Aureispira sp. CCB-E: one gene and its partner. The protein of the gene in region 2 interacts with the protein of the main gene of each other region in a pairwise test. Links are inferred from orthologs where the notes say so. Each region holds a gene or a part of one and is shown on either strand. Other genes may lie near its edges.

Region 1 (12,210 bases), 1.3 Mb from region 2 along the record:
CTCCCACTTCAAGTACAGAGCGTTTGCATTCATGGCGACAATCCTGCTGCCTTAGAAATTCTAAAAGCTTTAAAAAACAGTTTTTTATGATGACCATTAAAGATTATGGGGATCAAGCTATTTTAATAGAATTTGAGGCCATTATAGATCCTGCCATACACCAACAAGTCTCTCAACTTCACAAAGCCTTGACAAGCCAAAAACATACTGGAATTAGAAGTTGTATACCAGCCTATCATTCTCTAACCGTTTGTTATGCTCCCACACTGATTCCTAAGAAAAAATTAACCGACCTTATCCACTTCCTTTTTAAAGAAAGTACTTCTATTGATCACCCCACCTCTACCTTATCCATTCCAGTTTGCTACGAAGCACCTTTTGCACTAGACATGGAGTTCGTTTTGCAACAAACCCAACTTTCTAAAAAAGCGTTGATTCAATGGCACACTCAAACAATCTACCAAGTTTATTTATTAGGTTTTTTACCTGGATTTGCCTATTTGGGACGGGTTCCAGAACAACTCTTTTGCCCCAGAAAATCACACCCTCGATTAAAAGTTCCTAAAGGAGCTGTAGGATTAGCTGGTTATCAGACAGGTATTTATCCTTCTGCTTCTCCTGGTGGTTGGCAAATTATCGGTCAAACCCCCATTTCTGTTTTTGACATCCAACTTGAACAGCCTTTTTTATTTGAAGTAGGCAACCAAGTTCAATTCAAAGCCATTGACAAATCTGAATTTGAAGCCATTAAAAACAATCCTCAACGTTGGCAATTCCACACCTCATAACAATACCTTATGTCATCACTCGTACAGATACTTTTTCACAAAGCAGGCTTGCAAACCACAATACAGGATTCGGGACGTTGGGGCTACCAACACTTGGGTATCCCTGTTGGAGGCGCAATGGATAAAGCTGCCGCCCGAAAAGCAAATTGGTTAGTTGGCAATAAAGCCACTGCCCCTGTCCTTGAGATAACGATGTTGGGTCCCGTTATAGAATTTAAAGGGGCGGCTCAAATTGCTATTACGGGGGCTGATATTTCGCCTGTTATCAATAAGAAAAAAGCTCCTATGTATCAAACCATCGACCTAAAACCATCTTCTATCCTATCTTTTGGTGCGTTACAAACAGGTTGTCGAGCTTATTTGGCAATTGGTGGCGATTGGCAAGTTGCCAAGTGGCTATCGAGTAGTAGTTCTATTCTATCAGGCACAACGCCGCTCCTCCCTCAAAGCAACATTCAAGCTCAACAGATTATTTCCATTCAGCCAAGAACATTTATTTCTAAGCGACACATCACTAAAGAACAGCGACCTTCCTATACTAATTTAGTGCCGCTTAGAGTTTTGAGAGGTCCTGAATTTGAGACTTTTTCAAGAACAAGCATTGCTGCATTTTTTAGCCTCCAACATAGAGTGTCCAATCATTCCAATCGAATGGGGTATCGTTTGGAAACCATACTTCCTGATTGTAACATGGATAAAGAGTTAATTTCTTCAGGAATTATCCCTGGTACTATTCAAGTTTCTAGTGCTGGTCAACCTATTCTATTAATGAACGACGCTCCAACAACTGGTGGCTATTATCGCATCGCTACTATTTGCAGTGAAGATTTGGATAAAGTAGCACAGCTCAAACCTAAAGACCTCATATATTTTCAATTAAAAATATAGATTACCTTAATGCTTTTTCCTAAAAAATGTCCTTTTTCGCATCAAAAAGCTACTTTTAGTTGTTGTATGTTTATAAAATTATTTCCCAAATTATAGATTTTTTTAGTTGTAGATAGTCCTAACAATGCTTCATGGATTTTTAATCTTATTTCGCAAAACACAAAAACCTACGAAGTACTGTGATAGAAATAAGTTCTGACGTTCATCCCCAAATCTACGTTTATACTCTCCCTATAAAACACACCACTCTGTAGATTTATTTTATTTCGTTCGAGCAACCTATCTAAACTAGAAAATTACATTTCAAATAAAAAAACATGCCTAGCACAGAAAAAAAACATACAAAAAGAAAGAGAGTAGCCAAATGGGTCATTGGAATTGTCCTTGTATTAATTGCCATTCGCATCGCCTTACCACACGTTATCAAATGGTACCTCAACAATAGAGTTCTCAATCAAATGAAAGATTATCGGGGTCACATCGAAGATGTCGATTTGGCATTGTGGCGAGGTGCTTATATGATTGACGACTTGGATATTGTCAAAATAGGAACAGAGATAGAAGAGCCTTTTGTTTACGTCAAAACAATTGATTTGTCGGTACAATGGAATGCCTTGTTCAAAGGTGCTATTGTGGGAGAGATTGTTGCAACCGACCCAACGATAAACTTTGCATTTAGCAAAGATGAAGATAAATCTCAAACGGGTAAAGAACAAGACTGGATTAAGATTGTTACCGACTTAATCCCTATTCGAATTAACCGATTTGCCATTGATAATGGTACGGTAAAACTGGTCAATCTTTTTGCAGAGTTGGAAAAAGCCAATGACTTAAATTTAGATCAAATTAATCTAGAAATTCTGAACATACAAAATGTAACTGATTATTCTGTTCCCTTGCCTACTTCACTCAATGCCAGTGCCCATACTCCAGGATATGGTGGTCAGTTGGAATTAACAGCCAAAACTATGTTTTTGAAAGAAATTCCTGATTTTGATTATAACCTAAAATTTGAGCATGCTAAGCTTGTCGAATTCAACCCACTCATTGAGCACTATGCTGATATGAATGTAGAGGAAGGTGTCCTTAGCCTATATAGTGAGATGGCTATGAAAGATGGTCATTTTGAAGGCTATTTCAAACCCTTATTAGAAGATTTGCGAATTTTTGATTGGAAGGAAGAAAATCGAGACTTTGGACAGTGGATCAAAGAGTTCTTTTCTGAGGGAACCAAAGAAATTTTTGAGAATCAAAAAAAGGAACAATTTGCTACTCGTGTTCCCATTAAAGGAAATTTAGGTAATGTCAAAGCAAATATTTGGTTGACCATTATAAATGCCTTTAAAAATGCTTATATTGATGCTTTTCAACACAAATTAGATCAAACCGTAACGTTCCAAAAGGTAGCGTTATCAGAGGATGCTAAAGCGGAAAAGGACAAGAAAGGCTTTTTTCAAAGAGGAATTTTTGCTAAGAAAGATAAAAACTCTAATAAGAAATAACACCACTCCACTGCAAAACCATATCAACTTAATTATCAAAAGGATATGCCTTTTTCTATCTTAAGTCTAAATACTAAAAAAGCAATGGAGTATTAAAATAAAATGCAACTATGAATAAACACATTATTGACATCGAAGGCATCGGACCTAAATATGCCGAAAAACTAAATGCTGTAGGCATTACTACAATTGACGAATTGCTAGATAAAGGAAGTACTCCTTCTGGAAGACAAGACCTAGAACAAAGCACGGGCATTGACAAAAAACGTATTTTAGACTGGATTGGCATGGCGGACTTATACCGTATCAATGGGGTTGGTAAACAATTTGCTGAATTGCTAAAAGTAACAGGTGTTGATACGGTTAAAGAACTAAAAATGCGCCGTCCAGAAAACCTTTGCGAGGCTTTAGAAAAGACGAACGAAACAAAAAAATTAACTCGAGCTGTTCCTTCCTTACCGCAAGTCAAAGATTGGATTCAGCAAGCCAAAATATTAGAAGCACGCTTGACATACTAACTTCCTAAAACACAGAATGCTCTATCCAAACGATAGAGCATTCTGCATTTTTTATAGCAATGCTTTTTTTCTAACAGTACCTTCCAACATATCTTTAAGAGTAAAACATCTCTTCTCGTACTTTAAATTCTAACAAAATTTTTAGCTGATAAAAATCGCTGTCTAAGTTTACTTTTCTCGCCAAATCCATAATATTATCAGAAATATACTTATCAACCCAGCCATACAGAATCTTATACAGGTCTAAAAAAGAAACTCGACTCGTTTTTATAAACTGTATTGGATGAGGGGCATCTATGATGCGATATCGTATCAAACTCTTGAAGACTTTTAAACGATATTCCAAAGCACCTTTAGTTTTCGTTTCTCGAATAATATTATACAAATCTAAGAAGCTAATCCCCAAATTTTGCATGGCAATATACGTCCAATAATCTGTCCCTGTTCCACCTCCCAAGCATTCCCAGTTTTCATCCCATAGCACCCTCCAAAAGAAATCTTTTCCTGTATCTCCACACAAAGAAAAAGCCAATACAATACCACCATTACAATCTGTAGAAACGATGCTACTTCCCAGTTTATAAAAATGAGATAAGATATCGTACTGGTCGCTCACCTTACAAACTAACGAAGGAGAAAATTCAGAAAAAAGACTTTTGCCATAACAACCTTCTATTTCTTTGTTTAACTCGCTTTGGTGGTTGCTACAATCTAAATGAATAAGACCGAGAACCGCATTTTGGTTCAAACTATGGTCATTTGAATTTAAAGCGTAGCGAAGCAAAACATCTCGACTTTCTTCCAAGCCAAGGTATCCTAAAATATGTAACACTTCCTCTGGATGACCTGATTTTAGCACCCCATTTTTGAAGGAGTGTTTCCACAGTTCTTTTGCATCAGACAATGTCCCAAAATCATATAATAAGGTTAGAATATACCCCACATGATTCGTTGTTGGGTTTTGATGGTAATATTCCATTAAAGTGGAAACATCTTCTTGTGTTCCTAATCTGCGTATGGTGTATACATAACTAGATACTATTGCATAGTTAGGTGCATCTGTTTTTAAATAGTTTATTAATAAATTTGTATTAGAATGTAGCATTAATTTTATTATTGAGTTGCAATCTGAATTTTTAAAAATAAACCATTACAATTATTTCCAAATTGCAGCAAATAATAGTAATTCTTAAGAGGCTTCAGGTATTCTTTTTAAGGTTGCCAACAAATAATCCCAAAACTTTTGTACAGAGCTAATTTGTACTTTTTCATCTGGAGAATGCGCCCCACGAATATTAGGGCCAAATGAAATCATTTCCATATCAGGGTAATTCGTTCCCAAAATACCACATTCCAAACCAGCATGACAAGCGTATACATGTGGTGTTTCTTGATACATTTCTTGATACAAATTGCTCATAATTTTGATAATATCTGCATTGGGATTGGGTGCCCATCCTGGATAAGCTCCACTTAATGTTACCACTGCACCAATCAATTCAAACGTGTTCACAATTGCATCTGCTTCGTCTTGTTTCTCCGTATCTACCGAACCTCTCGTCAAGCAAAGTACTTGATACGCACCGTCTTTTAGCAATACACGAGCAAGATTATTAGAAGTTTGTACTAGATCTGAAATTTCTGGACTCATTCTATAAATTCCACAAGGGCAGGCATAAACGGCTGCTAAAAATTGTTTCTGAAATGTTTTAGAACATACAACACTAGGAACATCACAAGGTTCTAAGATAAGTTTTAGGTCAGGATCTGTTGCCTTATATTCATTTTCAAGAATTGCTTGCCATTTTTCTACAAAAGTAGACAAATGCTGACTATCAGTAGTTTCAACAGCAATGGCAGCAAAAGATTCTCGAGGGATAGCATTGCGCAAACTACCTCCGTCTATAGAAGCAATTCTTATGTTCGCAACCTTATTTAAATTATACAACAAACGATTCATCAATTTGTTCGCATTTCCTAAACCTCTGTGTATATCCATCCCCGAATGTCCTCCTGACAAGCCCTTAATTGCTAGCTTATAGCCTTTATAATTTTCAGGTGTTTTTTCTACTTCATATGTCCCTTTAGCTGTTACATCCACTCCACCAGCACAGCCAATTGTCAACTCATCGTCGTCTTCTGTATCTAAATTCAACATAATTTTAGCATCCAACAAACCTCCAACTAAGCCCATTGCTCCTGTCATCCCTGTTTCTTCATCAATTGTAAACAATGCTTCTAGTGGTGGGTGTGCAATGTCTGTCGATTCTAGCAAAGCCATAATTGCAGCCACACCAATACCATTATCAGCACCTAATGTTGTTCCGTCTGCTTTTACCCAATCACCATCTATCAACATCTTAATTCCCTCTTTATCAAAATCAAAATCCGTATCGGCATTTTTTTGATGTACCATATCTAAATGGCTTTGAAGGACAACAGTCGTTCGATTTTCCATTCCCTCCGTAGCTGGTTTCTTGATAATAACATTCCCTACTTCATCAACATGCGTTGGTAATCCCAAATCTTCCCCAAACTTTTTTGCAAAAGCAATGACACGTTCCTCTTTTTTAGAAGGACGAGGAACCGCATTTAAGTTTGCAAAATTTTTCCAAAGTGCCTTGGGCTGTAAATCTTGAATTTTCATAATTTTGTTTTTAAGTGTATGTTTTTTAATTCTTTTTTTTCGGCAAAAACTAAGTAATCGCTCAGAAATAGCTACCAATTAGAAGTAACTAACTTATCAACCTTTATACTAAAAAAGTCTGATAATCAACTGCGAAGCACTCATACTGTAAGCCAAAAAAAATCAACGGAGTATTATTAATAATATACCTAACAAATTAACAATCCGTTTAAACTCAACTGCTCCCAAATATCTGAATTTATTAGCTCCTGCATTGTTCCCATTCCTGTTGCTTCAAAATTTTCTTTTACCTCTTTAAATGTCCAAGTAGACGTGTTATCGATTTCTAGTGCTACCAACATTTCAGACAACCACTCTGCCATTTCTACGGATAGCTCCATCACCCAATCGTTCTGTTTGTTATGAAAATGCAATGCTGCCAGTTCCTCCACTCCGTCTTCTGTTTCCTCTTCAAAGAAGGAAAAAATAGGACGCCCGCCTAACCAAAATATCATAGCATTTGAACGAGGCATTTTTAAGGGTTGATCTAATGCCTTGTAAATATAGTCTGACACAATACTTGTAGCGGGAGTTTCAAAATCAAACCAATCAGCTAAATCAACATCAAAGGCATTGCCGTGCATATAATTAAACAAAGCCGTTTTTAATCCTTGCGAAAACAATTCGTGCTCTGCTCCTGTCAAGTCTTCGTGATACAAATCATTATCCGCAAAGCCTCCAAAATCTGGTCCCATCCGTGTCACCATATATTTATCGGGCACCAATCCAACTGGACTATGTGCGGTCATTGCAAATCGGTGCCAAAAACCAGATTGTACCACACCTTGCTCAAACAATTGGCGAACCATTTCCAAAGCATCGATTGTTTCTTGCTCTGTTTGGGTCGGAAATCCATACATCAAGTAAGCGTGTACCATAATCCCTGCCTGTGTAAAAGCATCACAAACACGAGCTACTTGTGCAACTGTTACCCCTTTTTCCATCAATGCCAATAAGCGATCAGAGGCGACTTCTAACCCTCCTGATACAGCAATACATCCCGATGCTTTTAACAACTGGCACAAATCGTAGGTAAAACTCTTCTCAAAACGAATATTCGTCCACCAAACAACCGTCAACTTTCTTCTAATAATTTCTAGAGCTAAGTCTCGCATCAAGGCAGGAGGAGCCGCTTCGTCTACAAAATGAAAGCCATTTTGCCCTGTTTGCTCTATAATAGTTTCAATTCGATCACAAAGGATAGTCGCATTAACAGGCTCGTAACGTTGAATGTAATCTAAAGAAATATCGCAAAAGGAGCACTTCCCCCAATAACAACCATGAGCCAATGTCAATTTATTCCAACGACCATCACTCCACAAACGATGCATTGGATTGACAATTTCTATAACCGATAAATACTCATCCAACAGCAAGTCACTATAATCTGGAGTGCCAACTTCTCGCTGAGCAACATCTTTCTCTATGGCATTATTATAATAAGAAACAACACCTCCTACCCTAGCAAAAACACGTTTAAGTTCACTAGCAGGACGCTGACCATCCAAGTGTTCTAATAAAAACAACAAGGGAGCCTCTCCATCATCTAAAGACACATAATCCAAGTAGTCAAACAAACGCTCATCTGACAAAGAACGCAATTCGGTGTTGGCATATCCTCCTCCTAAAACTACGGTAATATTAGGGTGATTCGCTTTTAAATACTGACCACATTTTAGTGCTGCAAAGAGATTTCCAGGAAAAGGTACCGACAAACAAACGACAGAAGGGTTGTAATCTTCTATCTTATGCTCTAGCAATTGAATTAAAATATCTGAAATAAGGCTATTCTCCTCTTGCAGTGCTTCGTGCAACGGGTCAAAATGAGTTGCCGTTCGTCCCAAACGCTCTGCATAGCGGCTAAATCCAAAGTAAGGATCAATGCACTCTTTGATTAAATCTCCTATATCTTCTAAGTATAAGGTCGCAAAATGACGTGCTTTATCTTGTATCCCCATTGTTCCAAATGCCCATTCTAAGTCATTTAAACTTTGAAAGCGACTGGCTTCTGGCAAGAAGGTTCGGCTACAAATATGATGTGCTAAGGTAGGGTTTTGATGTTGCAAAAACGCAACAGTTGGGGCAATAGTCTCTATATAACTTTCTTGTAAGTGGACAATACGTTGACCATTGGCCGATAAATCTGCCCACTCAAAGTTTTCTTCTATAATTTCAAAAATTGTGGTTAGACCTTGAGGCGTAAATAGCTGTAATATAGTCTCTATTCCCAAATCGGCTTGATTGGAAACAATGTTTTGGGTGTTTAAGAATCCTTTTAAATAGGCCGTTGCTGGATAGGGCGTATTTAACTGTGTAAAAGGTGGTGTTATGAGTAGTACTTTTGTCTTCAAGGTGCAATGTTTTTTTGCAAAAGTAATACTTTTTTAGTCAGACTATTGGACATTATTCAAGTTAATTTCTAAGCACTGTCTATAAAAGTAAAACTAAGTACTCCATTAGTAATTTATCAAAAGATGGAATTGAAAATATCCTAAAAACAAGTTATCTTATCGATCTTTTCGCACCTTATTTTACTAGACAATATCTAAGGACGTTTTGTCATGATTGATTTACTTTATCAAAATATCAGAAGAAGTGTTGCTATTTCTCAACAAGAAGTAGAACAATTTGAACAGCTATTGCAACCCAAAACTTTAGCCAAGAATGATTTTTTTGTTCAAGAAGGAGATACTGCCAAGTATTTAGCTTTTGTGCTTTCTGGTGGTTTGTATTCTTATAGTATCGATGATAAAGGAGAAAAACACGTCCTACAAATTGCCTTAAAAGAACACTGGATAACCGATCCTTATAGCTTTTTTTCTCAACAAGGCGCTTTGCATACTGTTCAGGCGTTATTTGAAACAAATGTATTGTTAATCAGCAAAGAAAATCACGACAAAGCTTGTAATCAATTCCCTCATATCGAACGATTCTTTCGCTTATTGGTACAGAATGCTTATGTTCATTTGTTACAACGAGTGGCGCAAATTAATAGAGATACTGCCGAGGAACGGTATCTAAAACTAATTCAAACACACCCAAACCTTATTCAACAAGTGCCTCAGTATTATATTGCCTCTTATTTGGGAATTAAGCCACAGTCTTTGAGTAGAATTCGTAAAAACTTATCAAAAGAATAGACCATGATGGAAGAAAATTTGGAAACACAAATGGCTGCTGTACAACAAGCACTTCAAATTGCGATGGAATACCAACTTGAAGTAGAAGTGGTCACATGGGCATTGAAGGCAATGCAAGAAAACAATACCATAACGATAACAGAAGCCTTAGCTATTGGGGTGAATGAGTGGGTAAAGTGACAGCCATTTCAATCGGTACTAAAAAAAGTAGGTATTCCTTTAGAGCGAATTTTTAAGTAAATTTACGTTTGTTAACATAGGTGAATGCATAGAAATTTGAGATCGTGTTTCTTTGTGGTATTAAATACAACAGCTCATCAACAAGCTTTAGGATTTTTTTGTAAAAAATAAAAAGCAACGAGCTACTAAAGATTAAAAACACGTAAAATAAACAATCATGAAAAATGCAATCAATCTAGTTCTTTTCCTTGTTCTAAGCTTTTCTATCCAAGCACAAACTACTTGGAAAGTCGATCCCAGCCATTCCAAATTAGGTTTTTCCGTTAGTCATTTAACTATTTCAGAAGTAGATGGAGAATTCACAAAATTTGACGGTACCTTAAAAAGCTCTAAAGAAGATTTTTCTGATGCCCAAATTAGTTTTTCAGCCGATGTAAGTAGTATTAATACAGGCAATACATCAAGAGATCAACATCTGAATGCAGAAGATTTTTTCTATGCTGAAAAGCATCCTAAAATAACGTTTGAAAGTACTTCTTTTAAGAAAAAAGGAAATGGGAAATATGAACTAAAAGGAAAATTAACCATGCGTGGCGTCACCAAAGACGTTACTTTTGAGGTGAAACATGGGGGTGTTATCAAAGATGCTTATGGCAACACAAGAGCTGGTTTTTCTGCCAAAGCGACCGTTAATAGAATCCAATATGGAGTTGCTTGGAATGCCAAAACAGAGCATGGTGGCTGGACTGTTGGAGAAGAAGTGGAGTTAAACATAAAGGTAGAATTCATCCAACAAAAATAGGAACTAATGAGATACTTTTGTTTTAAAAGGCTGCCTTTTTAGGTAGTCTTTTTTTATGGTTCAAATGGCAAAAAACAATACATTCAGCTATTTTACAAACACATACAAACACAACAAAAAAAGAAATACGATTCACTAACGTATCTTTTTTTATCACAAATCTTTTTTTTTACATTGTTTCATTTATAAGGAACTTTTATATTTGAACTTGCAAACATTTTAAATAAAATAGCAAACAAGAACCAATTTCCCACAAAATTTTTATCCATCAACATGAGATATTTAATTCTAATTTTCACCCTATCATTCTATACAAGCATAATACCTGCTCAACCTACCCTTTTAGCTTCTGTTGAGTATGTAGAAATAAACAACGCTACAACAGCTCCCCCTGTCGAAAAAAGAAAAGCCAAAAAGAAAAAAAAGCAACAAGTCAAAAAACGATTCAAAAAGCCAAACAAAACGAAAAAAAATCCCAATCGAGATTGGATTAAAGTTGGTTTATTGTTTAATCTAATTGCTACTTCTAGTACATTGACTTTCTTTTTAATTCTAGCTTTAGTGCTCACAGGAATAGAAAAAGCTATTGCTTTATTTAGTATGTTGATTGCCTTGGGATGTTTCTTAGTATTTTTGATAATATTCCTTATCTATATGCTTACTGAGAAAAAAAGATTGGCAAAAAAAACCGTTATAAAAAAGTCTGAAGCAGCTTTAAAAGCTGAAGTGCCTTATCTGAGTGAGGAAAAAGTAAATCGTTATTTGGAACTCAATAATGAATTGACTGCTATAAAGATACAAAGAAGTAATCTTCTTCGAACTCAAAAAGAAAGAGGTCGTATTGCTACAAAATTAGAAATTCGAGAATTAGATGTTCAAATAAAACGTATCCAAGCACAAATTTCAGAATTGCGTAGACAAAACAAAACAATAAAAGTTCGCAGAGAAAGAAGCTAACAAAGAAGGCTATCAAAACTTCATTTGTTCCGTCCATTGCAACTCATTGGGCAAGTGCTTTGAGCTAAATTCTAAATGTAAGACTCGACGTCGTTTGGGAGCCGAAGCTATTGAAAAACGCGTCAACAACAAAGCACTTGTTACCAAGGCTGTTCCACTATACAAATCTAAGGTATAAGGGTTGCTGTTGTTGCTCAACAAATCAATCTCTTCTTTTGTGAACCGTTTCTTATGAGAACCTGCCAAAACCAGTTGTTGTGCATTGTCTTCCTTAACATCATCCAAATGAATCCGCACACAAAACACACGACCAACCCAATCATCAGAAATGGTCTTTGAGACATCAATGGACTTTGACAAAGTATCAATACTTAAATTGTTCATTTGATGCCACGCTTGATGCGGTAATTGGTTAGGTGCTTTGCTAAAGAAAGTGGCTTTTACCAAGAAAGCATTGGGGTCTATGTGCTTGATTAACCGAGTTAGATTTCGATTCATAATCACCTTAATTAAAGTGGGGTGCTCTAGAAGCAATTGCCGAAAAACGCCGCTTCCATTTTTTAAATCTTCTCCTATTTTTTTATGCAGTAAACTCCCCAATTGCTTAATTTCTCGTTGGCTATACAAATGATTTAAAACAGCGTATCCTTTGTGTTTTAATTTTTGCCCTGCTGCTCGCAAACCACGCTCTGTAATTTCTGTATTATACAGATCAATATTGGCATTGATGCGCTCTTTTATTTTTCGTC
Region 2 (12,217 bases):
ATGAACATCCGTTTGCAGCAATTGTCCTTTCGTTCCATAAGTATGGATATAACGAACCAATAAGCTATTATCAGCAGTATAGATAGATTCAGCAGCTATTTCTCCCAAACTGTTGTAAGTATACGTTAGTTGTTCGATGCGGTAATCTCTAGCATCATACATATTTCTGCGTTGAAGTTGATTTTGTTTTTTGTACTTGTATTGATAATAAAAAAGAATCTTATTTCCTGCATCATAGCACTTCTTTTCTGTAATAAAACCTTTTTTATTAAACTGAATGTCCCAGTTCTCCAACGGATCCAACATCAAATGCCTTTTCTTGAGCGTCTGCTCTCTCTTACTTACCTCATACACTCTTTGAGAAATAGCTTGCACCGCTCCAATTAATTGCATCTTATCAATATCGGTGGTTGGCGAAGGCCATTCGGGAGCTTTCTCCCAAGCACAAACTATCCAACAAATTGATATCCACAACAATCGTTTCATTTTCCTATTCCAATATTTCCCAAGTATGATCCGCCAAAAGGCTTACCGTTGCCAAAAAACTATTAAATGGACACCCTCTAGGTCCCCATTCTTGTGGACCAACCACTGACAATACAGCAGTTTCATCCACCCGTTGGTACAAGTGATATGTTTTCCCAATCAAAGGCTTAAATCCCATTTCTGCTCCGTAAATAATTTCCGAAATCTCAACTCGTTTTTTAATTTTTTGAGCTTGCTCAGCCAACAGCTCCATTTGTTTGCGAATCTGTTCCAATTGAATGTCCGTTTGCTTGTGCATTGCTTTAACCGCCAAGCCTTTTGTTTTGCCTTGGTCAATTGGTTTTATGACAGCTCCTCCTACCGTATGCGCATAAGGCAAATTGTGTGGATTTTCTGTTATTTTATCTTTATCTATGGGATTAATAAAAGTTTCTTTCCCTTTTTCTGATTTATTTTTATCCTCTTCCATGCTTCTTATATTCATCATTTCTTGATTGACAATAGTTGTATTTTTAATAATACATTCAACTCAAGAATATGTTCACAATTGTCCTTACATAATAGTTAGCTTAGTTACTCCTTGCAGTCATCAACCAACAAGCTGGGCTCGCTGCTACTACTTATAATAATGGGCTTATTAACGATACAAAAGTACAAATTTTATTGTATTGATAAACGAATCACAAAACGGAATTCTAAAAATCACATTATAATCAAATTGAATACTAGTTCGCTAATTAGCCTTGTTCAAAAGTTATGATAAACATTAGCTTCTATTTATGATTTAACTCCTTTCTTTTTGTATTTTCATTTTAATTATACCTTCATTCTAAATTCTCTTACTTTTTAAAGATTATTCTTGCGATCGTCTCCAAATACGCTATAAATGTAAGTTATAAAGGGATCAATCTTGCATCCTTGTTTGAAAATACATATATTGGGAAACAATCAACTATCAAAATCCTTAATTTTGTTAAAAATTCCAATAAATGATTATTCATAAAAACCTTCGTCCTAGCTTAAACTTATTGTTTGCAGCTTGCCTAATTTTTGCTTGTTATAGTTGTGGTTCTGATAGCACTACAAACAATGATAAAGACAAAGATGCGACTACTACTAGAACTCCTGAAGACTTTACCGTTCGAATCCTTTTAAGAGGTAATGTTGATGGTCTCAATGTGCTATTAACCCAAACAGCATCTGCAACAGAAGTCTTGACTCCTAATGTACACTGTGGTCTCTTAGACATGGACCCCAAAACGTTTGAATACAAACCTTATTTAGCCAAAGCACAACCCGAAATCAAAGAATTGGATGGCGGTCGTATGGCTATCAGTTATGAAATTAGGGAAGAAGCTGTTTGGGATGATGGCTCTCCTATCACTGGAGAAGATTATGCTTTTACGATCAAAGCTATCAAAAATCCAAAAACCAACGCTGCTCCTACACGTACTTTTGTAGAGTTTATCGAAGCAGTAGAAGTTGATCCAAACAATCTTAAAAAATTTACAATCATTTGTAACAAAGTTTATTTATTAGCCAAAGCATCAACAGGTACTGCTCCTATTTTACCTGCCTATTATTACGATGCTCAAGGCTTGATGTCTGATTTTACAATTGCAGAATTAAACGATCCTGCTAATTTAGACCGTTTAAATAAAGATCCTAGAATTGTTGACTTCGCTAAGGATTTTAATGAAAACTATAATCACGATCCTGAAAAAATTATAGGTGCTGGTGCTTACAAGGTAACTGATATTGTCAATAATCAACACATCAAATTAGTTCGCAAAAAAGACTGGTGGGGCGATAAAGTAAACGACGATTTTATTGCTGCCTACCCTAATAAATTGCACTTCAAAATTATTGAAGACGACAATAATGCCTTGTTATCTTTAAAAGAGCAAGAGTTGGATGTAATGACCTACATTCCTGCTGATAAATTTTTAGAATTAAAGAAAAATGACCGTGCTAAAAAACACTTTAACTTCTATACACCTGATGCATTTGGTTACCGATACATTGGTATGAATATGACCAAACCAAAGTTGAGTGACGTTCGTGTCCGCAAAGCTTTGGCACACTTGGTCGACAAAGAGCATTTGGTAGAACAAGTTTCTAGTGGCTTAGCAACATCTGTTAATGGTCCTGTTAGTCATTTAAAGAAAAGTTACAATAAAAATATCCCTACCATAGCATTTGATATCGAAAAAGCAAAGGCATTGTTGGACGAAGCAGGATGGAAAGATACCGATGGTGATAACATTCGCGACAAAGTTGTTGAAGGGCAAAAATTAAGCTTGTCTCTAAAATTCTTATATCCACAAGGAAAACAATTGTACAAAGATATTGGACAGGTATTCAAAGATGAAGCCGCTCGTGCTGGCGTTGAAATTGTGATGATTTCTAGCGAAGGTTCTGTAATGATTGAAGATTTAAAAAAGCGTGAATTTGATTTAACTTGCTTGGGTTGGAGTCAATCTCCTCTGCCTGATGACTTCAAGCAAATTTGGCACACCGCTTCTAATACGTACGAAGGTAGTAACCTAGTAGGATTTGGGAATGAGGAAAGTGATCAATTAATTGAAGAAATTAGAATTACAATGGACGAAGAAAAACGTAATAAAATGTACCTTCGTTTTCAAGAAATTATTGCTGATCAACAGCCTTATATCTTCTTGTTCTCTTCCAAGTCTTGTATGGCCATTAGCAAGCGTTTCAAAAATGCAGAAGCCGTATCTTTACGTCCTGGCTATTTTGCTCGTTACTTTCAATTAGCAGAAGAGTCCTAATATAATTAGGCTAATACAATTTTCAAACGAAGTAATAACAATTAGCCAATATAATCTATAAGTAAAAAAGAATTGAGCACGAGATGCTCAATTCTTTTTTTATTTCTATAATCTATTATTGTTGGGTTACACCTTAACATGCATCAGCGCTTCAATCTCCTCTACCTCAATAGGAATATCCGCCATTAAGTTCAACGCTTTTCCATTTGTAACGACCAAATCGTCTTCTATTCGAATGCCTATATTTTCTTCAGGTATATAGATCCCTGGTTCACAAGTAAAGACCATTCCTGGTTCAAAATCAACATAACGATGACACAAATCATGCACATCTAGCCCTAAATGATGCGAAGTTCCATGCATAAAATATTTTTTGTACAATGGACGGTTAGGATCTTGTTGGCGAACAGCATCCTTATTCAACAAACCTAAACCAATCAATTCGCTTTCCATTATTTTACCAACTTCTTTGTGATAATCTGTCAAATTATTACCTACCACCAACAAAGCTTCTGCTTCCTTCTTAACCTTTAGAACCGCATTGTAAACTGCTTTTTGACGTGCTGTAAATTGTCCATTTACAGGAATAGTCCGTGTCATATCTGCTGCATAATTTGCATACTCTGCACCAAAATCCATCAATAACAAATCACCATCCTTCAAGGCTTCGTTATTGGCAATATAATGCAAAACGCAAGCATTTTTCCCTCCTGCTATAATTGGGGTGTAAGCATGCCCTGAGGAACCATGACGAGTAAATTCATAAATGACATTTGCTTCTACTTCATACTCCATCATACCTGGTCGAGTAGTCGCCAATACACGACGAAAAGCGCTGTTCGTAATGTCGCAAGCCTTTTGTATCAAATCAACTTCGTAAGTAGACTTGACCATTCTCAATGTTTTCAAAATAGGCTGTGCACGCTCAAAGTTATGCCCTACGTATTCCTGTTGTAGTTCTAATGCATGGCGCACATCTCGTGACGGATAATCCATTACGGCACGATCATTTTCATTTGTATTAACATAAATATTATCTGCCAATAGAATTAATTCATTTAACAAAGGCTGCATTTCATCCAACCAATAGATAGTCTCTATTCCCGAAGTTTGGGCAGCATCTTTTTTAGTATACTTATACCCTTCCCAAACCGCAATATGTTCGTTCGTTTGTTTCGTAAAAACAAGTTCTTTAAACTTATTTCCTCTAGGACAATCAGGGTACAAAACCAAAATTACTTCTTCTTGATCCAACCCTGTCAGATAAAATAAATCTGAACTTTGACGATACGGGAAATGAGCATCTCCATTTCTAAACATCCTATCGTTAGAATGAATAATAGCAATTGAGTTGGGTTTCATCTGAGCCGCAAAACGTGCTCTATTTTCTTTAAACAAATTGGGATTAATCTTATTGTACTTCATTTTTAATGTGTTGTTTTTAATGACAATAGTTAGCTACTGTGTGGTCGTTGAAATTACTTTTTATGTTGTTTTTCGTAACGCTCAAACTCTCGTTCCAATATTTGATCCAGTTGTTGCGCACTAATTCTCTTAAATAGAATATTTTTATTTTCATCTAACAAGTAAATAAAGGGATTAGAACGCAAATCGTAATATTTCTTAACCCAAGCCAAAGGATAAGGCTCATCAGACAAGTTAATCCAGTTCATTTTTTGTTTCTCTACTTTGGTTCGACACAACTCCACATTCTTCCAAGATTTACTACACACTCCCAAGATTTCAAATCCCCTATCTTTATATTTTTCATAAATAGGCACTAATTTTTCACTCATCTTAGCACAATTCCCACAAGTTGGATCCCAAAAATAAACAGCAACAAAAGGCTTCTTGATGCTATACAAGCTAACATAGCTGCTATCATTAATATTTTTCAAACGAACCTCTGGCGCACTACGACCGCAACGCAATGGAGCCATTTTAGCCGCATCTGTACAAATGCCTTCTAGTTGGGTAGAATCCAACCAGTAAGCCATTCCCGTACAATAATATTTTTGCGCAATAGCTACATAAACCCCATCCATACAAATCACTTCTTGTTTGGCATACTTGTTCAGCAAATAAACGGCTACAAACTGAAAGACTTCTTTATTTTTGGCAGCCAAAGCTTGATCAATAATATACTCACATGCTTTGCTAACGGAATCAACATGCTGCATGGTCATTTTTTCTATATACGTCTCTATTTTTTCTTTTAGAATAGGCGTTCGAATCAGACGCTCATCCGCCCAGTCGTAATTATCCCAAAAATGCGCTTTGTAGTAGCGAAATATATCGACTTGTTCGACTAATTCTTTTGGAATTTCTGGCTGGCGGCTTCCTGTAATTAATTTGGGCGATAGTAACTTAGGATACTTTTTGAGTAAATTATCTTGGTAAGCAGTTACTTCTCCATCCAAGTTTTGAATTTTTTTATTAATTGCTGCTATTTGGTCTTTGTCTTTTTTCTGTTTTGCAGCAGATAACTCTGCTTCCAATTGCTCTGATCGAGTGCGCATTGCCATTAAAAAAGCCTTGTATTCCTCAAAAACAGCATTATCTGGAGAGTTCTTAATTTTTAGATGCTTCGTTAGATCTCGTGCAGGGTTATCAATGATTTTTGTTTTAATCTTAAAGTCTTTCTGTTCTTCATCGTTAGAAAGAATAAATTGAAAGAATTGGTTTTTGGGTTTGATCAAAACAGAATACAAACCGCCTAATAGTGCTTCTTCTCCCTCAAACACAAAATCCCCATCTTTATTTCTTTCATTTACTTGTTGCGCAATATAGGTTGTTCGTCCAATTTGGTATCCCAAGATACAAGTGTCATTTTTATACCCATCAATCGTAACAGTAATTTTGTGCTGTCCTGTGCTTGTTCCTAAGAACCAAAAGTAATGCACAAAGCTCAACAAAAGTATTCTTCTCATCATGTTTTTATAAGTATATAAGTAATCGTTCATAAAAATTTATAGGCAAAATAGAATTGTTTGTACACACAAACATTCGCTTGCCAAGATTATTTATACGAGACCAACTAAAAAAGCCTAATATAATGCCAAAAAATAAGCTTTCTAAATATCCTACAATTAATAACGCTTCTATAACGATATGCTTGCTAATTAAGCATAAAAAATAATACTAATTTGATTTAGATCTAACAGTAATTCTGTATTTTGGGGTTAAGGTAGGTATTTATCATTATATAATATCAGCCACCATTCCTCAAATTTTTTCGGTAATCCTCAATTGATAAAACACAGCTGAACGAAAAGGTACTTGTCCTCTACCTTTCTACCCTAAATTATATTACAATAAAGATTGGTACTATTACAATGCACAAAATTATCAGTACACTAATTCTAATACTTGGATGCTCTATTTTTATGTGGGGGCATGGCGATTTGGAAAAAAGAATCATTGCCAAAACAAAAGCTATTGCTCAAACACCTAACAATGCTACCTTGTATCTAGAAAGAGGTTTTCTCTATTATCAACACGAAGAATGGGACAACGCCCTAGCAGATTACTTACAAGCTAAAGCACTAGGTTTTCAAGAAAAAATACTGCACTATAGAATGGCAGAAACATATCTTGAACTCTATTTATTTAAGAGTGGTTTGATTTGCACTCAACAATACCTAACCCAAGATTCTGTCGATGTCAAGATTCACAAGCTGCGAGGAGAGCTCTTTCAAAAATCTAGAGCCTACGACAAGGCCATTACTTCCTTTGAATATGTTATTAAACATTCCATTGATTTAACACCAGAAAATTATGTAACTTTAGCAGAAGTGTACCTTGCCAAGGGACCTGCCTATCGAGAAGCTGTTTTAGAAGTTATTGAGCGAGGTTTGAATCAATTGGGCAAACATGTTTATGTCTTGCAAGAGCAAAAATTAAATTATTTAAAGAAGTTTAAATTGGTAAAAAAGGCCATTGAGCAATACGATGTCATTATTCATCAAAATAATCGGAAAGAAGGTTGGTACTATAGAAAAGCAAATTACCTCTACCAACAAAAGAAGTGCAAACCCGCCAAAACCTATGCAGAGAAAGCTAAACAAGCATTTGAATCTCTAAAACCCCACCAACAAAAAACCAAAGCTATGATCCAACTCTTAGCTGACATTCATACATTATTACAAAAATTAGAAAACCAATGAAAATCAACCTTATACAATTGACTAGACTCCTCTTCTTTTCTGCTTTCCCCCTTTTTCTTTTTGGACAAGACACGCTCATTCAAGCAGGAGCTGAGTGGAAATATTATGACGCAGGAAATGCGCCAGCTGGAAATTGGACAAGCATTAATTACAACGACTCCAGTTGGGCAAGTGGATTTGCTCAATTAGGTTATGGCGATGGCGATGAAACAACGGTTACCGATGATGATGCACGGACAACCTATTTTAGAAAATCTTTTGTCATCAACAACCCAAGCCAATACCAATCTATGCTGTTAAAACTCATTCGAGATGATGGAGCGGTTGTCTATATCAATGGCACAGAGATTTGGCGAGACAACATGTCTTCAGGAAGTGTTTCTTATTCTACTTTTGCCAACACCACTGTCAATGGTTCAGATGAAGATACTTGGGTGAATCGACAAATTATCAATAGCCTTGTTCTAGGTACGAATACCGTAGCCGTTGAAATTCACCAACGTTCTTTTTTTAGCTCTGATATTAGTTTTGATTTTCAGTTTTTGGCCGATACTATCAAGCAAGATTCTATTATTAGAGGACCGTACTTACAGAACGGAACAAGCAATAGTATGGTTGTTCGTTGGAGAACCGCAGATTTATCCGAATCTATTTTAAAATATAGTACCGATATTAACAACCTATCCAATACCGTTCGGGATAGTGTAAAAAAATACAATCACGAAGTCCTTATAACGGGTTTACAACCTGCCACGCGCTATTATTATGAAGTATACAACGAAGCAGATACCCTTTCCTTTGCTGATAGTAGCCAATATTTTCAAACCAATCCTATTCCTGGGCAAGCGGTTCCTACTACTATCTGGGCACTAGGCGATTGTGGTACAGCCAACAACAACCAAAGAGCTGTTCGAGATGCTTACTATAATTATATTGGCAACAATCATACAGATGTTCTCTTATTTTTGGGAGACAATGCCTATCAAGATGGTACCGACAGTGAATATCAATACGCTATTTTTGAGAATATGTATGAGGCTATGCTTAGTAAAACTGTTGCTTGGTCAACTATTGGCAATCACGATGCGCACTCTGCTAGCCCTTCCAACCAATCAGGACCTTATTTTGATATTTTTAGCTTTCCAAAACAAGGAGAAGCAGGGGGAGTTCCTTCTGGTACAGAAGCATACTATTCCTTTGATTATGGCAATATTCATTTCATCGTACTCAATTCAGAAAGCTTAACAGGATTGGGTACAGGTGGCAGTATGTATAGTTGGTGTCAAAATGATATCCAAAACACCAATGCGGATTGGATTATTGGTATATGGCACCATCCACCTTACACCAAAGGCTCTCACAATTCAGATTTTGAGCCACAGCTCTTTCAAATGAGAAATAATTTCTTGCCCATGCTAGAAGCCAATGGAGTCGACTTAGTTCTTTGTGGACATAGTCATTCTTACGAGCGTTCTTACTTTTTGAATGGTCATACAGGATTGGCATTTAGCTTTGATGCCGCTCAACATGTTGTAGGTCCCAACGGTGGTGGTGATGGTAGAATTGGTGGCGATGGAGCTTATCAAAAGGAAACAGTAGGCCCTAATGCAGGCAAAGGAGCTGTCTATATCACTGCTGGCTCTTCAGGAAAAACATCGGGAGGACCATTGGATCATCCTGCTATGTTTAGTTCTCTTAATCAATTGGGGTCTTGCGTTGTGGAAGTCAACAACAATCAACTGGACATGAAATTTGTACGGGAAAATGGTCAAATTGATGATTACTTTACGATTATCAAAAACATGCCAATTACCTCCAACAAGGCTATCGAAAAAGACAACCGTCCTACACTAGAAGTACACCCCAATCCAAGTACCGATATCATCCATATTTCTACACAAGCAAAGCTAAAATTTGTTCAAGTGTTTGACAATAAAGGAACTGAAATCAAATTTATCAATGGACATCCTAAGACCATTGATATTAAAGATTTGTCTAATGGTTTGTACATCGTAGCAGGCACAACCGCTGATGGTCAACACTTGTTTCAAAAATTAGTTGTCGGAGAGTAAATTTGTTGAAACCAAACAGTGGTATAAAAAAGCCGCACAAAATGGAATCATTTGTGCGGCTTCTTGCTTTTAAAAGTTATCTTATATTTATCCTCTTTTTTTCATTTCCTCAACTAACTTATGTGTCAATTCTTCTGTAATATAATCTAAGCTGTCATGCATATAAGTTTGAGCATGCAATAATTGATTCATTTTTCTGCGATTTTCTAATAGAATATCATCCTTAGATGTTAATAAATCTTCCCCTTTAAGGTGATCATCTAACATATTTTCAATATCAATCATTTCTAAATTAGCCTCTGTGACATTTTCAATAGCAGAAAGCATTGTTGCGACTTTGTCTTTTGCATCTTCAACTTCGTTGAGAATTATTGAGCTTCTCGTTATAAATGTCTTTTTGTCTATATCTCCATTAGCTAACAATTCAGCCACATTATACATTACTCTGCCACAATCATCTCTAACCCCTTCTATTCTTACTTTATATTTTATTAATTTATTTTCTACTTTTTCTAGTCTTACTCTAGCTTTTTCGGCATATTTTTGAGAATTTGGATCCTTTGCTAATCGATTGATATGCACTTCTAGTCTACGAATACTGGAGTCCATAGTATAATATAAACCAGTGTAACTATCAGAGTTAAATTGATTATAAATGCTATGTCCTATATAATGAATAACGTTATCTGCTTTTTTCTTAAATGCAGCATATTTTTTCTCTAAGTATTTCATCATTTCAGCCCCTATTAATTCCGCGATTAACTCCTTCGCCTTTTTCTTTATTGCCTCTTTAATATCTTCTGTTACTTCTGCCAAAACTAAAATATTGACTGAAAATTCTGCACCTGCCACCATTCCTGCTGCAACTTTGAAAGTTTTTTTAGAAAAATCAACTCCATCAATCTTTTCTGAACTTTCACTTCCATACTCTCCTCCAAAAGAAATTAAGGCTCCTGCCTCTAAAGTAGCATTTAGATTCGCTTTAGCAAGCAAGCGATTATTAGGGTTCACTTTTTTATTATAAACCCCATTAAGTTCAATTCCTACTTCACCAGAAACACCAACACCTGCAAACAACTTCCCTTTAGCATCCGCAGCAACAAAAGTAGTAGCACTTAATCCTACACTGGCATCCAAGCGAGCCTCAGCTTTAGCATAAGCCTTAAATTGTGTATAAAAAGACGCTGAATAAGTAGTTTTTCCTATACTGATTGGTTTACTCTTCAATGTGGCTTCTACCGCAGCTTCTGCTGTTGCTGATAAAGAGACACTATTTAGTTTTAGCTCTGCTTTTACATTCAATGCTATGCTAGCCCCTAGACTCAATTTAGCATACTTGCCATCTAGTGCCATTGAAACACCTGCTTTTAACTTAGCCTCCCCAACTACTCCTTTGTTCCAAGAGACTTGAAATTCAGCGGAAGCGGCTAAAGCGGCTTCTGCTTCAATTGTGAGATTGCCAACATCTTTTTTAGACTTAATATCTTCCAAAGCAGCAAATCCCTTCTTATACAAAGGGTCATCTTGCAAAGCTAAATAATCAGCAAAAGCTTGAACTTGATGCCTTTGCAGTTTTATTAGTGCCGTATCGTGTGTTGACTTTAATTCTGCTAATTTTTCAAAGGAGCCAATTTTTTCAATTTTTTCATATTTTCCATCAGGGAATTTATAAAATCCCAACCCCATTTCAAAGAGTTCCTTTGTTACTACATTTCCATGACGTTTTAATCTTTTTTTACTTTTATAAGCTTTAATTACAGCATCTAGCTGTTCTACATGTATATCAGACATAATTAATAAATTAGAAAGTTAAAAAATAATAGGTAAAGTTTTGGTCCTAGGACTCAAGCATTGTTTGTAATTGATTGCATTTTTGAGTTAATTTTTTAGCATTTACAAACTTGCAGAACTTCTGTAATTTGTCTAATATTTCTTTAGCTTCTTTCTTTAATTTCACGGCATTAGGAGATGTTTCATTATCGATTTCTATATAATCTAAAACGATTTTTACGACTTTTTTGACCTCTTCACCTATGTTTTGATCTACTTTAATTATTTTTTTTAATTCACTAAGAGTTGTTTCACAACTTTGATTAAACTTAGCAAGTTTCTCTTGTGCTGTTGCATCTAGCTTACCAAAATTCTTTCTCCAAACAACAATTTCTTTATACAATAATTTAGCAACATCAACATCATGCTCAGATTTTTGAACCTCCTTAAATTCAGTCAATAACTCTTTATAATCTTCTGCTAATTCTTTGGCACTTACTTTATCCTCTATTTCCTCTACTGGCTCTATATTTTCAGAAGTATCTTTTACTGGACTACTTCCTTTGTCCTCTTCTGCCTCTAGCATTTTTCCATTAACAACAGCTACTGCCTTCATTCCTGAAAAATACTCTTTCATATCTTTCAGTATCTTAGGCCATTTTGATTCAGGTATCTTACATTTATCATGGGGTTCAAAATAAAGCACTTCTTTTTCTACATACACCTCTCCCATTGCAGCCTTTTTAGGATCTTGTAACTTTTCATCCATAAAAGAATTCTTGCTCTTCTTCATTTCATTTTGAACAAAATGCTTTTCTAATTTTAAACTATTCCCTAACGATAGAAAATCACCTATGGCTTTTCCATTATTTTCAAAGTAGCCACCTAAGTAATAAAACGGAGTCCGCTCACCTTCTTTAGATTGTACCTT

The links.
Region 1: the proteins of QP953_RS12565 (region 2) and QP953_RS07480 interact in binary tests that used the Escherichia coli proteins (3 or more experiments, as listed by UniProt). The link is inferred for Aureispira sp. CCB-E from one-to-one orthologs.

The regions. Positions count from the first base shown.
Region 1 is NZ_CP133671.1:1,973,007-1,985,216, reverse strand. What follows is about bases 4,115-7,092. They hold QP953_RS07480 (aminoacyl-histidine dipeptidase), read right to left. Parts: upstream 6,344-7,092; coding sequence 4,886-6,343; downstream 4,115-4,885. Other genes in these bases: QP953_RS07475 (radical SAM protein), read right to left, coding at 6,532-7,092; QP953_RS07485 (hypothetical protein), read right to left, coding at 4,115-4,801. In the rest of the region: QP953_RS07510 (5-oxoprolinase subunit PxpA), read left to right, coding at 1-90; 5-oxoprolinase subunit PxpB, read left to right, coding at 87-788; QP953_RS07500 (biotin-dependent carboxyltransferase family protein), read left to right, coding at 798-1,676; QP953_RS07495 (DUF748 domain-containing protein), read left to right, coding at 1,994-3,178; QP953_RS07490 (DUF4332 domain-containing protein), read left to right, coding at 3,289-3,696; more of QP953_RS07485, read right to left, coding at 3,791-4,114; more of QP953_RS07475, read right to left, coding at 7,093-8,733; QP953_RS07470 (Crp/Fnr family transcriptional regulator), read left to right, coding at 8,944-9,522; QP953_RS07465 (hypothetical protein), read left to right, coding at 9,526-9,702; QP953_RS07460 (YceI family protein), read left to right, coding at 9,920-10,504; QP953_RS07455 (hypothetical protein), read left to right, coding at 10,778-11,461; QP953_RS07450 (WYL domain-containing protein), read right to left, coding at 11,474-12,210. UniProt on the Escherichia coli protein: Dipeptidase with broad substrate specificity. Requires dipeptide substrates with an unblocked N-terminus and the amino group in the alpha or beta position.
Region 2 is NZ_CP133671.1:3,252,614-3,264,830, reverse strand. The notes cover bases 2,555-5,539. They hold QP953_RS12565 (aminopeptidase P N-terminal domain-containing protein), read right to left. Parts: upstream 4,704-5,539; coding sequence 3,405-4,703; downstream 2,555-3,404. Other genes in these bases: QP953_RS12560 (DUF5106 domain-containing protein), read right to left, coding at 4,757-5,539; QP953_RS12570 (ABC transporter substrate-binding protein), read left to right, coding at 2,555-3,278. Outside these bases: QP953_RS12580 (hypothetical protein), read right to left, coding at 1-486; QP953_RS12575 (DUF2452 domain-containing protein), read right to left, coding at 491-973; more of QP953_RS12570, read left to right, coding at 1,476-2,554; more of QP953_RS12560, read right to left, coding at 5,540-6,211; QP953_RS12555 (hypothetical protein), read left to right, coding at 6,614-7,444; QP953_RS12550 (metallophosphoesterase), read left to right, coding at 7,441-9,516; QP953_RS12545 (hypothetical protein), read right to left, coding at 9,604-11,307; QP953_RS12540 (hypothetical protein), read right to left, coding at 11,354-12,217.